Regions from separate parts of the Agrobacterium sp. rho-8.1 genome, predicted to be linked through region 1. Evidence: riboswitches for the same ligand, from Rfam matches in the RefSeq annotation. Region 1 holds a riboswitch; the other holds the start of a gene.
What was found. A riboswitch is a leader RNA that binds a small molecule or an ion and turns the genes downstream of it on or off. The one in region 1 is predicted to bind thiamine pyrophosphate.

Region 1 (5,641 bases):
GTTGGCGTCACCACGCATATGTTGAGTGCAGATGAAGCCAGGCAGCGCGGCAGCGCGACCAACCGCGATTGGAAGGGGGGCGTTTTTTCACCGACGGATGGCATTGCCGACCCGTCACGGGCAGCACCTGTCGTCGCGCGCGCTATCATGAGGCTCGGTGGAAGCGTGCACCAGATGTGCGCTGCGCGCGGTCTGGAGTTACAGGCGGGCCGCGTTTGCGGTGTCGTTACAGAAAAGGGAACGATTGCGACCAAGACCGTGGTGCTGGCGGGCGGCGCTTGGGCCTCTTCCTTCTGCCACCAACTCGGCATCCGCTTTCCGCAGGCATCCGTTCGATCGTCCATTCTGTCCGTCACAGCAGGCGCGCGGGGACTACCCGATGCGCTCCACACGGCAGATGTTTCCATCACCAGCCGCGGCGATGGCGGCTACACGCTGGCAATCAGCGGCAGGGCGCGTGTCGATCCCACACCGCAGCAGCTTCGCTTCTCCCGCGAGTTCGTCCCGATGTTTCTCAAACGCCGGAAAAGCCTTGCCATCGGTGGACTGGAGGGCTGGAAGGCGGGCCATGAGACGTTGAAAAAATGGCGGATGGACGACATCACCCCCATGGAGAAGAACCGCATTCTCGATCCTAAAATCGACCAGACGCAGATCGACGAAACACTCCGCCGCGCTCTGGCGCTGTTGCCAGAGTTGCGAAAGACAACCATGGCAAACAGCTGGGCCGGTTTCATCGACAGCACACCAGATGGGGTTCCAGCCATTGGTGAAGTCGAAACCATTCCGGGACTCATTCTCGCAGCGGGTTTCAGCGGCCACGGTTTCGGCATCGGTCCAGGTGCAGGACATCTGGTCGCCGATATCGTGACCGGAGCAACGCCGATTGTCGATCCGGCTCCCTACCGCCCTGCCCGCCTGAACACATCCGTCTGGGGCAAGGTGGCGGAGTTTTAGGCCTTCGATACCCGCAACAGCCTCAAGGCGTTGAGCGTAACAAGAACGGTCGCGCCGGTGTCTGCGAGAATAGCGGGCCAGAGGCCGGTGATGCCGATGATCGTCGTCACCAGAAACACCGCCTTCAGACCCAGCGACATGGCAATATTCTGGTGAATATTGCGCATGGTGCGTTTTGACAGATCGACCATGCGGGCGACATCGGCAACGCGACCGTGCAGAATGGCAGCATCGGCCGTTTCCAGCGCCACATCCGTTCCGCCACCCATGGCGATGCCGATATCGGCCGCCGCGAGCGCTGGCGCATCATTGATGCCGTCTCCCACTTTGCCAACGACAAAGCCTTCTGCTTTCAACTCACCGACAATCCGTTGCTTGTCTTCTGGCATCAGTTCGGCGCGCACGTCGATTCCCAGTGTCTGGCCGATTGCCGTTGCCGTGCGCTTATTATCGCCCGTCAGCATCACGATCTTGATTCCGCGCTCTTTCAGCTGGTTGAGACCGTTGATGGCATCTGCACGCGGTTCATCACGCATGGCTATGGCACCGGCCAACCGGTTGCCGACGACGAGAACGGAAACGGTCTTCCCCTCGTCGTTGAGCGCAGTGATGACCTGTTGATGATGCTCGGAAAGAACAACACGCTCGCCTGCTGCCCGCGGAGAACCAAGGAATGTTTCCTGCCCATCAACGACGGCCGTTACACCCTTGCCGCCCAGCGCCTTGGCGTCGCTGGCTGCTGGAATATCAACACCCCGTTCGGCAGCCTTGGCAAGAATGGACAAAGCAAGTGGGTGGCTGGACCCTGTTTCGAGGGCGGCTGACAAACGCAAGATGTCCGCCTCTTTGAATTCGAAAGGCACGATGTCGGTAACCTTCGGCTTGCCTTCGGTCAATGTACCGGTCTTGTCCAGCGCAACGGCCGTCAACTTGCCAAGACCTTCCAGAACCGCGCCACCCTTCATCAACAGACCCTGACGCGCACCGGCGGAAAGGGAGGCTGCAATGGCCGCTGGCGTGGAAATGACCAATGCGCAAGGGCAACCGATCAGCAGAATGGCAAGGCCCTTGTAGACCCATTCGTCCCAATTACCTCCCATGAAGAGTGGCGGTATGGTGGCCACCAATGCTGCAACGACAACCACGGCCGGCGTGTAATATTTGGAAAAGCGATCGATGAAGCGTTCGGTCGGTGCTTTTTTCTCCTGCGCTTCCTCCACCAGCTTCACCACACGGGCGATGGTGTTGTCCTGCGCCGTGGCGGTCACTTTTACCCGCACGGCGCCGTCGCCATTCACAGTTCCGGCAAAAACGGTGTCACCAGGCTTTTTATGAACCGGCACACTTTCACCGGTCACAGGCGCCTCATCAATGGCGCTTTCGCCAGAAAGGATCGTTCCGTCGGCCGAAATGCGATCACCGGGCCGCACGAGTATAATTGCGCCAAGGGTAAGGCTTTGGGCGGGCACCTCACGGGTTTTCCCATCCTCCTCGACAAATGCCGTCTTCGGAACAAGCGCCGCCAGGGACTTGATGCTGTCGCGGGCTTTACCGGCGGCCACACCTTCCAGAAGCTCTCCCATGAGAAACAGGAAGACAACCGCTGCGGCCTCTTCCGTGGCATTGATGACGAGCGCGCCCAAGGCCGCAATCGTCATCAGCATTTCTATGGAAAACGGTGTTCCGGCGCGCGCGGCCATAAAAGCGCGGCGGGCGATGGGAACGAGACCGACAAGCATTGCGGCGGTGAAAGCGTAAAATTGAATATCCGGGACCAGGTGGCCGATACCATAGGCAACGACCAGCGCCAGACCGGCCAGAATGGTCGCCCGCCCCTTCTTGCTTTTCCACCAAGGGCCATTGCTTGGTCCATGATCGTGACCATGCAGCCCCTCAACCGCAACCGACGTCGCAGCAACGGGCGCGTGACTATGACCATGGTCATGGTCATGATTGTGATTGTGACCGTGATCATGCGAGCAACCAGGGCCATGCTCATGCGTTGCCGCCTGTGCGCTGAAGCCGCCTGCAGGCAATTGCTTGACCTCATAACCAAGCCCGCTCACCTTTTTGCCGATGGCAACCAGATCGCTCCTGTCGTCATGACTGACAGTCATCGTTCCGGCTGTCACGGACACGGATACATCCGCCACGCCATCCATACGACGCACCGCGGTATCGATCTTGTTGGCACAAGAGGCGCAGTCCATGCCCTCTACACGAAATCTGGTCTGCAAAGCCGTGCTCATGATGTGGTCCTTCTCATCTGTAAGCACAGCCTTACGACCTATAGCCACTAGAGCTACAAGAGGAAATACAATGTTTCGCGATATAAAATCGGAAAGCGCTCCGCCTATGTGCCTTGAGCCCATGAATTGGACGTTCTGAACACGCTCTAAGATCAAAGGGAGACGCTACGTTGAGTGATTTAATGCTTCCGTGGCATATGCATCGCAGCAACCGTCATGTTCTGGTTGTGATTTAACGAGGCATGAGCCTAGCAAGTTTCCGAAAATGGGAGGGGACCAACGGTTCAGCATAGCGATCATTGACATGACCCTTAAATTCCCTTATGAAATCAAACTGTTCGAGGGGTGCGCTTTCCAGCGCTGAGATGACTTGGTCAAACTCTTATTTACCTGATCCGGGTCATGCCGGCGTAGGAACGGAACAGTCTGCCAATGGCCAAGCTTTTCTTTTCTTCGCTCGTGCGTGACCTCCGTGATCATACATCTGGAGCGAGAGACCCATGCCGAGCTTTCCGACGGCAAACAGCGCGGCAGAGCTTATAGTGCGCGTGCGGCAACGACAACCACGAGTGCATTGCCTGATGAACACTGTCGTTCAGAAGTTTACCGCTGACGGTATAACCGCTGTCGGGGGCATTCCCTCCATGACATCTTCGGAAGAGGAAATCGAAAGCTTCGTTTCCAAGGTCGACGCGCTGACGGTCAATCTCGGCACTTTGGATGCAGCAAGACGCAAGGTCATTCGCATTGCTGTGGAGGTCGCAAATGCCGAGGGTAAGCCCTGGATCGTAGACCCCGTTCACTGCGACTACTCGCCCTCACGGTTGAAGTTTGCGCAGGAACTCATCACGCTTCACCCGACCATCGTACGCGGTAACGCGGCCGAGATGGCTGTTATCGGCGATATCGGCAACGTGCTGCGCATCCAGACCGGCCCTCAGGATGTGCTGAAGGATGATCGCCGCAAGATCAATATCGTCAACGGCCATCCATGGATGGCGAAGGTTACCGGCACCGGTTGCCTCTCCGGCGGCGTGATCGCCGCTTTTATGGCTGTAGAGCCGGACGCGATGTTGGCGGCCGCAGCGGCACTGGCGGTGACGGGCGTATCGGCACAGCTTGCCGCCAAGCACGCACGTGGTCCCGGCACCTTCGAAGCGGCCTTTCTGGACGCGCTGGATGCGGTAAACACAAACGACATTCTGTCCCTTGCAAGGATTGAGCACAATGAGGATTGATTACAGGCTGAACGCTTTGGTGGACGCATCGCTTGCCGATATCGCACCCTTGCCGGAACTTGCAGCTGTTGCAGCACGGCACGGCGCAACGATCATCCAGTACCGTGACAAGCAAGCCTCCACCCGGGAGATGATTGAACAGGCCAGCCTCATGGTCGAAGCGTTGAAGGCGACAGGCGTTCCTCTTGTCATCAACGACCGTATTGATGTGGCATTGGCATCCGGCGCAGATGGTGTGCATCTGGGTGTCGATGATATGGACCCGCACATGGCGAGACGACTGTTGGGGCCAGATGCGATTATTGGCCTGACCGTCAAGAACATGGGCGACGCAGAGCGTGTTGCCCTGGCACCTGCGGACTATGCCTGCATTGGCGGCGTTTTCGAGACGATCTCCAAGGTCAACCCCGATGCGCCGGTTGGCTTGGAGGGATTAAGGGAACTGCGTTCTTATCTCCGCGACCTTCGGCCCGATCTACAGGTCGGTGCTATCGCAGGCATCACGCTGGAGCGCGTCGCAGCCGTTATTCAAGCGGGCGCTGATGGCGTTGCCGTTATTTCTGCACTGTTCCGCGCCGTGGATATTGCAGCGGCAACGGTTGATTTCCGCCACCAAGTTGATGTCGCGCTGGAATCATCCCGATGACCGCGATTGCCCTGACGATCGCCGGATCCGACAGCAGCGGCGGGGCCGGGATACAAGCCGACCTCAAGACATTTTCGGCGCTCGGCGTTTACGGCGCCAGTGTGATTACGGCAGTTACGGCGCAGAACACGAGAGGCGTGACAGCTGTTGAGAATATCTCAGCACAAATGATCACGGCACAAATGGACGCCGTTTTCTCCGACCTCGACATCGGGGCTGTAAAGATCGGTATGGTTTCGCGCATCGAGACCATCGAGACGATTGCTACGGGTCTGCGTCATACCGGCAAACGGGTCATTTTGGACCCGGTGATGGTAGCGACATCCGGCGATCGCCTCTTGCAGGAAGATGCCATTGAAAGTCTTTGCAACAGGCTGCTGCCTTTGGCACTCCTGGCCACCCCGAACCTACCGGAAGCAGCTCTTCTCAGCGGCCGAAAGGTTGCAACGAACCGGCAGGAAGTGATCCGACAGGCGGAGGCAATCCTGAAGACAGGCGTCAATGCTGTTTTGATCAAGGGTGGACATGGCACGGGTTCTGAAAGCGTCGAT
Region 2 (5,641 bases), on a different replicon from region 1:
TCATGACCTGACAATCTTTCGCCCAAGCGATCTGCGTCAACTCGCCCAGCGTTTCCAGTTCGGCAAATTGTGCGGCATCGTTTGCGTCGGCAATAGAGCCGGGCCGCAGCCCATCGCCCAGCGAAAATGAGACGTCGTAAGCGCGGCAGATGTCACAGATCTCATCGAAATGTTCGTAGAGGAATGATTCCTTGTGGTGATGCAGACACCACTTGACCATGATCGAGCCGCCACGCGAGACGATACCGGTCACGCGATTGACGGTCAGCGGAATGTAATGCAGCCGCACACCGGCATGAATGGTGAAATAATCCACGCCCTGCTCCGCCTGTTCGATCAGCGTATCGCGGAACACTTCCCAGTTCAGGTCTTCGGCAATGCCGTTTACCTTTTCCAGCGCCTGATAGAGCGGCACAGTACCAATCGGCACCGGTGAATTGCGGATGATCCATTCGCGGATATTGTGGATGTTGCGACCGGTGGACAGGTCCATGACCGTGTCGCCACCCCACCTGATTGCCCAGACCATCTTGTCGACCTCGTCCGCCATGGAAGACGTGACGGCGGAGTTGCCGATATTGGCATTGATCTTGACGAGAAAATTGCGCCCGATGATCATCGGCTCTGCCTCGGGGTGGTTGATGTTGGCGGGAATGATCGCCCTGCCCGCCGCCACCTCTTGGCGCACAAATTCTGCAGTGACGAAATCTGGAATATTTGCTCCAAAACTCTCGCCATCACGTACCAGCTTGTCTTTCGCCGCCTCGCGCCCGATGTTCTCGCGAATGGCAATGTATTCCATCTCAGCCGTTATGATGCCCGCCCTTGCATAGGCAAGCTGCGTCACCGCCTTGCCATCCCTTGCCTTCAATGGCTGATGACGGTGAGAGAACTCCGGCGTCAAACGCTCACCGGTGGCAAAGCCATTATCCTCCGGTTTGACGTGGCGACCATCATAAGCCTCGACATCGCCCCGCGCGACAACCCAGTCGCGTCTCAGGCGGGGCAGACCGCTTTCGATGCTGACGGCGTGGGATGGATCGGTGTAGGGACCGGAGGAATCGTAGACCGTAACCGGCGGTTCGCCCGCGGTCGGATGCACGGCGATTTCTCGCATGGGAACACGGATATCAGGGTGGATGATGCCTGGCTTGTAGACCTTGATCGAAGCGGGCAGCGGACCTGTGGTGACGACAGGGGTGATATTTTTAGCGGCAATGTTCATCGTGAGGCTCCAAAGCAAAAACAGTGGAGACCCAGTTCGAGCATGAAAGACGAAAAACCACGGGACGAATTGCACTCAATTCGGCACGACCGAACTGCTGTTCCCGCGTTTGCACCGTCCCTACGCCAGTGTGAACTGGATCAGGTTCATAGGGTCACTGCGCGCGATAGCAGTATCTCAGCCCCTTGACGGGACCCCCCTGGTGAATGACGCAATCAGAGACCCGACACACAATTTTGTCAAGCCATCTGTGGAGACTGTTGAAAAGCGAAAAATTACGCTAAGTTAACCTATCCATTTATTCGAATGTTATTTTTTCGAGCTTAACTCGAAGAATGCGCTATGATGACGCGGCATGAAGGGAGACTACTGAGAATGAATTCAACTATTCGTGAAATACTGTCGAAATTCGGTCAACTCCCCGTGCCGGTCGATACAATCGAAGATGGGGCTGACCTTTACGCCGCCGGGCTTTCTTCTTTCGCGTCCGTACAGCTGATGCTCGGCATCGAAGATGCATTCGATATCGAGTTTCCAGACAGCATGCTTAACCGTAAGTCTTTTGCGAGCATCAAGGCCATAGAAGACACGGTCAAAACCATTCTCGATGGTAAAGAGGCAGCCTGATGAACATGTCGGTCGCCCCGCCTGATGCTACGTTGACAGCGCGCGCCTCCCGCGTTGCGACCATCGCGGCACGGCATGCCGACGACGTTGATACCGCCGGACGATTTCCCATGGAGGCCATCGACGCCCTGCGCGCCGAACGTCTTTTGGGAATACAGGTGCCGCTTCACCTCGGCGGCGAGAGTGCCAGCATCGCGCAAATCGCCGATATCTGCTGCATCCTCGGCCAATCCTGCTCTGCAACCGCGATGATATTCGCCATGCATCACATCAAGGCATCGAGCCTGGTGGAACATGGCGAAGACAGCGAATGGCACATGGCCTTCATGCGCCGTGTGGCCGCTGAGCAGCTGCTTTTGGCGTCCGCCACGACAGAAGGCGGCATTGGCGGAAACATGCGCAATTCCATCTGCGCCATCGAGGTCAACGGTCCCGATTGTACGCTGGAAAAAGACGCGACCGTCATTTCTTATGGCACGCACGCCGATGCCATTCTCATCACCTCACGCGCCAACGCAGCGGCTGCACCCGCGGATCAGGTCATGACGGTTTTCCTGAAAGACCAGTACACGCTGGAGCGAACCCATATCTGGGATACGCTGGGCATGCGTGGCACCTGCTCCGATGGCTTCCTATTCAAGGGCAAAGCGCCCTCCGAGCAGATTTTCTTCAAGCCTTTCGCTGAAATCGCCGCGCAGTCCATGCTGGCCACATCACATCTTTTGTGGAGTGGCGTCTGGTACGGCATTGCCTCCGATGCGGTCTTGCGGGCACAAGCCTTCGTTCGTGCCGCCGCCCGAAAATCGCCGGGTGTCGCCCCACCGGGTGCTATCCGTCTGGCAGAGGTGTCGAGCAAGCTGCAGACCGTCAAATCGAACGTCATTGCCGGCCTCAAGGCCTATGAAAGTACCAAGTCGGATCCCGACAAGCTGATGTCGATGGGTTTTGCCATCGCCATGAACAACGTCAAGATTTGTTCGTCGGAAACCATTCTCGAGATCATCAACCATGCCATGCTGATTTGCGGCATCATGGGCTACAAAAATGGGACACCTTACAGCCTTGGACGGCATCTGCGCGATGCGCATTCGGCGCAACTGATGATCTCCAACGACAGAATTTTGAGCAATTCTGCCAATCTCCTGCTCGTTCAGAAGCAGGACACCAGTCTTTCGATATAAACTCTGGCCTTTCAGGATAACACCATGGACATGCAAACTACGTTTCTGGATCGCCTGTTTGACAAAGGCCTGCTGATCGATACTGGCGTTGATGGCCTTTATGGCCGCAGCGGACAGTTCGAAGACGTCATTTCCGGCTTCGAGCGCCTGATCGGCACGGTCGGCGGTGCTGACAAGGCCGAAGTCATTCGCTTCCCGCCCGGCATCAACCGTGCTTACTTCGAAAAAAGCGGTTACATGAAAAGCTTTCCGCAATTGGCTGGCACCGTCCATTCCTTTTGCGGTTGCGAGCTGGACCACGTCAGCCTGATCAAGAGCATGGATGAAGGCGCAGACTGGACGAAAGACCAGAAGATTACCGACATCGTGTTGACGCCTGCAGCCTGCTACCCGCTTTATCCGACGATTGCAAAACGCGGAAACCTGCCTGCCAATGGCGGTCTCTACGACATACAGTCGTACTGTTTCCGCCACGAACCCTCCAAGGATCCGGCCCGCCAACAGCTTTTCCGCATGCGCGAATATGTCCGCATGGGCACCGAAAGCGACGTCACGGAGTTCCGCCAGCTATGGATGGATCGCGGCGTCGAGATGATGGAAAAGATCGGCCTTGATGTGAAGCTTGAGATCGCCAACGATCCATTCTTCGGCCGCGCTGGAAAGATGCTGGCCAACAACCAGCGCGACCAGAACCTGAAATTCGAATTGCTGATGCCGGTCACATCCACGACCAATCAAACGGCTTGCATGAGCTTCAATTACCATCAGGACGCCTTTGGGGCAAAGTGGGGCCTCAACCTTGCAGATGGCACGGTTGCGCACACCGCCTGCGTCGGCTTCGGGCTGGAGCGCATCGCATTGGCACTGTTTTCAAAACATGGACTGGATGTCGAGGCATGGCCGCAGTCGGTCCGGGACACGCTCTGGGGCTGAGGCGGCATGACGAGCATTTTCCAGGCCCTGAACGCTGAAACATACGTTCCGCATTCCCTTCACGCGCTGGAGCGGATGTGGCCGGAAACCAATTGCTATGTCGATCTGTGGATCGAGCTTCTGGCTTCCAGCGGTTTGCCGCCAGAAGCCATGCTCGGCTTCACACTGACGCAGGATTTCGAGGGTGACCAGTTCACCTTTTTCAAAGTGCCACTCGAAGACCTTGAAACACTCTATGGCATCCGCGTCACAGAACTCGCAATTTTCGACAGGCTCGAAACCCATATCGAGATGCAATTGCAGCGCGGTCGCATCTGTCTGATCGAGATGGACAGTTTCTATATGCCCGACACGCATGGCACCGCCTATCGCAAGGAGCATGGGAAGACGACGGTCGCCGTCAACCGGATGGACGTGGCAAATCGCAGGCTGGAATACTTCCACAACGCAGGCTATTTCGCGCTGGAAGGCGACGATTTCTCAGGTATTTTCCAGCATCATCTAACCGATAACGATCCTCCCTTTTTGCCCTATACCGAATTTGCCAAATTCCCGGAAAAATCTTTGGGCGACAAGGAGAGGCGGACCGCGGCAGAGCGCCTTCTCGCTCTGCATTTTACCAGACGCCCGCAAATCAATCCCATCAAAACTTTCGCCGAAGTTTTCCCGACGCAAGTGGCAAAAGTGGCCGACCGTCCCTTCAGTTTTTTCCATAAATACGCCTTCAACACGCTTCGCCAGTTCGGTGCCAATTTCGAACTCGCAGCAGCCCATCTGGAGTGGCTGGGGGGCGAGCAGCGCTACGGCCACGCACCGAACCACGCGCGTCGCATATCGGAAGTCGCAAAATCTGTGCAGTTCCAGCTTGCCCGCGCCATCGCCCGCCGCAAGTTCGACACGCTGGCAACTGCCCTCGACCCTGCCATCGCGGCCTGGTATGAGATGATGACCGAACTCGACGACGCGCTCAGCAAGACGAGCGCCGCGGCGTGACCGCTCCTGCGCTTCTCCACCCTGCGAAAGGGCAATTGTTGAGCGAGGGGTGGACCCTGACGCTCACCGAACCTGATGCCTTTGAGACACCGATGGAGATACCTGTCGATGCAGAGGCCATGACGGCGCCCGTGCCCGGAACCGTCGCGCAGGCCTTGGACGTACTCGGAAAATTCGATCGGCTCGATCCGAAGCCGCTGAATATTCACGACGCGTGGTATCAGTTGACGCTGATCTCCGAACATGTCGGGCCCGCCACTCTCCGCTTCGAGGGGCTGGCAACGGTCTCGGAAATTTTCCTGAACGGCAAACGTGTTGCCCACTCCGCCAGCATGTTCGAAGCACTGGACGTACCATTCGACCTGTCTGGCGCGGACGAACTGGCCATCTGCTTTAGAGCGCTTGCACCGCGTCTGGAGCGTCCCGGACCGCGGGCGCGCTGGCGTCCGCAGATGATGAATTCACAAGGGTTGCGGTTGATCAGAACCACCGCACTTGGGCACATGCCAGGCTGGTGCCCGGAAATCCATGCCGTCGGCCCTTGGCGACCCATCCGCTTGATCCGTCATGACGAACACATCTTCGACGTTTTGGCGTTCCAATCGGAACTGAACGCTGAGAGCACGGCAACCCTGCGTCTCTCTGTCAAAACGAACCACGATGCGTCCACCGTCGAAATTAC

Region 2: it holds a riboswitch for thiamine pyrophosphate, as region 1 does, so the genes downstream of both, thiC (phosphomethylpyrimidine synthase ThiC) here and RMR21_RS15170 (hydroxyethylthiazole kinase) in region 1, are expected to answer to the same signal.

Annotation. Positions count from the first base shown of each region.
Region 1 covers NZ_CP192789.1:77,605-83,245, forward strand. Annotated here, with positions in the region: gene RMR21_RS15160 (NAD(P)/FAD-dependent oxidoreductase) at 1-957, shown strand, start outside; gene RMR21_RS15165 (heavy metal translocating P-type ATPase) at 954-3,206, opposite strand; TPP riboswitch at 3,538-3,641, shown strand; gene RMR21_RS15170 (hydroxyethylthiazole kinase) at 3,707-4,444, shown strand; gene thiE (thiamine phosphate synthase) at 4,434-5,090, shown strand; gene thiD (bifunctional hydroxymethylpyrimidine kinase/phosphomethylpyrimidine kinase) at 5,087-5,641, shown strand, end outside.
Region 2 covers NZ_CP192788.1:2,637,450-2,643,090, forward strand. Annotated here, with positions in the region: gene thiC (phosphomethylpyrimidine synthase ThiC) at 1-1,225, opposite strand, end outside; TPP riboswitch at 1,325-1,436, opposite strand; gene RMR21_RS13000 (acyl carrier protein) at 1,601-1,852, shown strand; gene RMR21_RS13005 (acyl-CoA dehydrogenase family protein) at 1,852-3,033, shown strand; gene RMR21_RS13010 (amino acid--[acyl-carrier-protein] ligase) at 3,058-3,966, shown strand; gene RMR21_RS13015 (DUF1839 family protein) at 3,973-4,959, shown strand; gene RMR21_RS13020 (glycoside hydrolase family 2 protein) at 4,956-5,641, shown strand, end outside.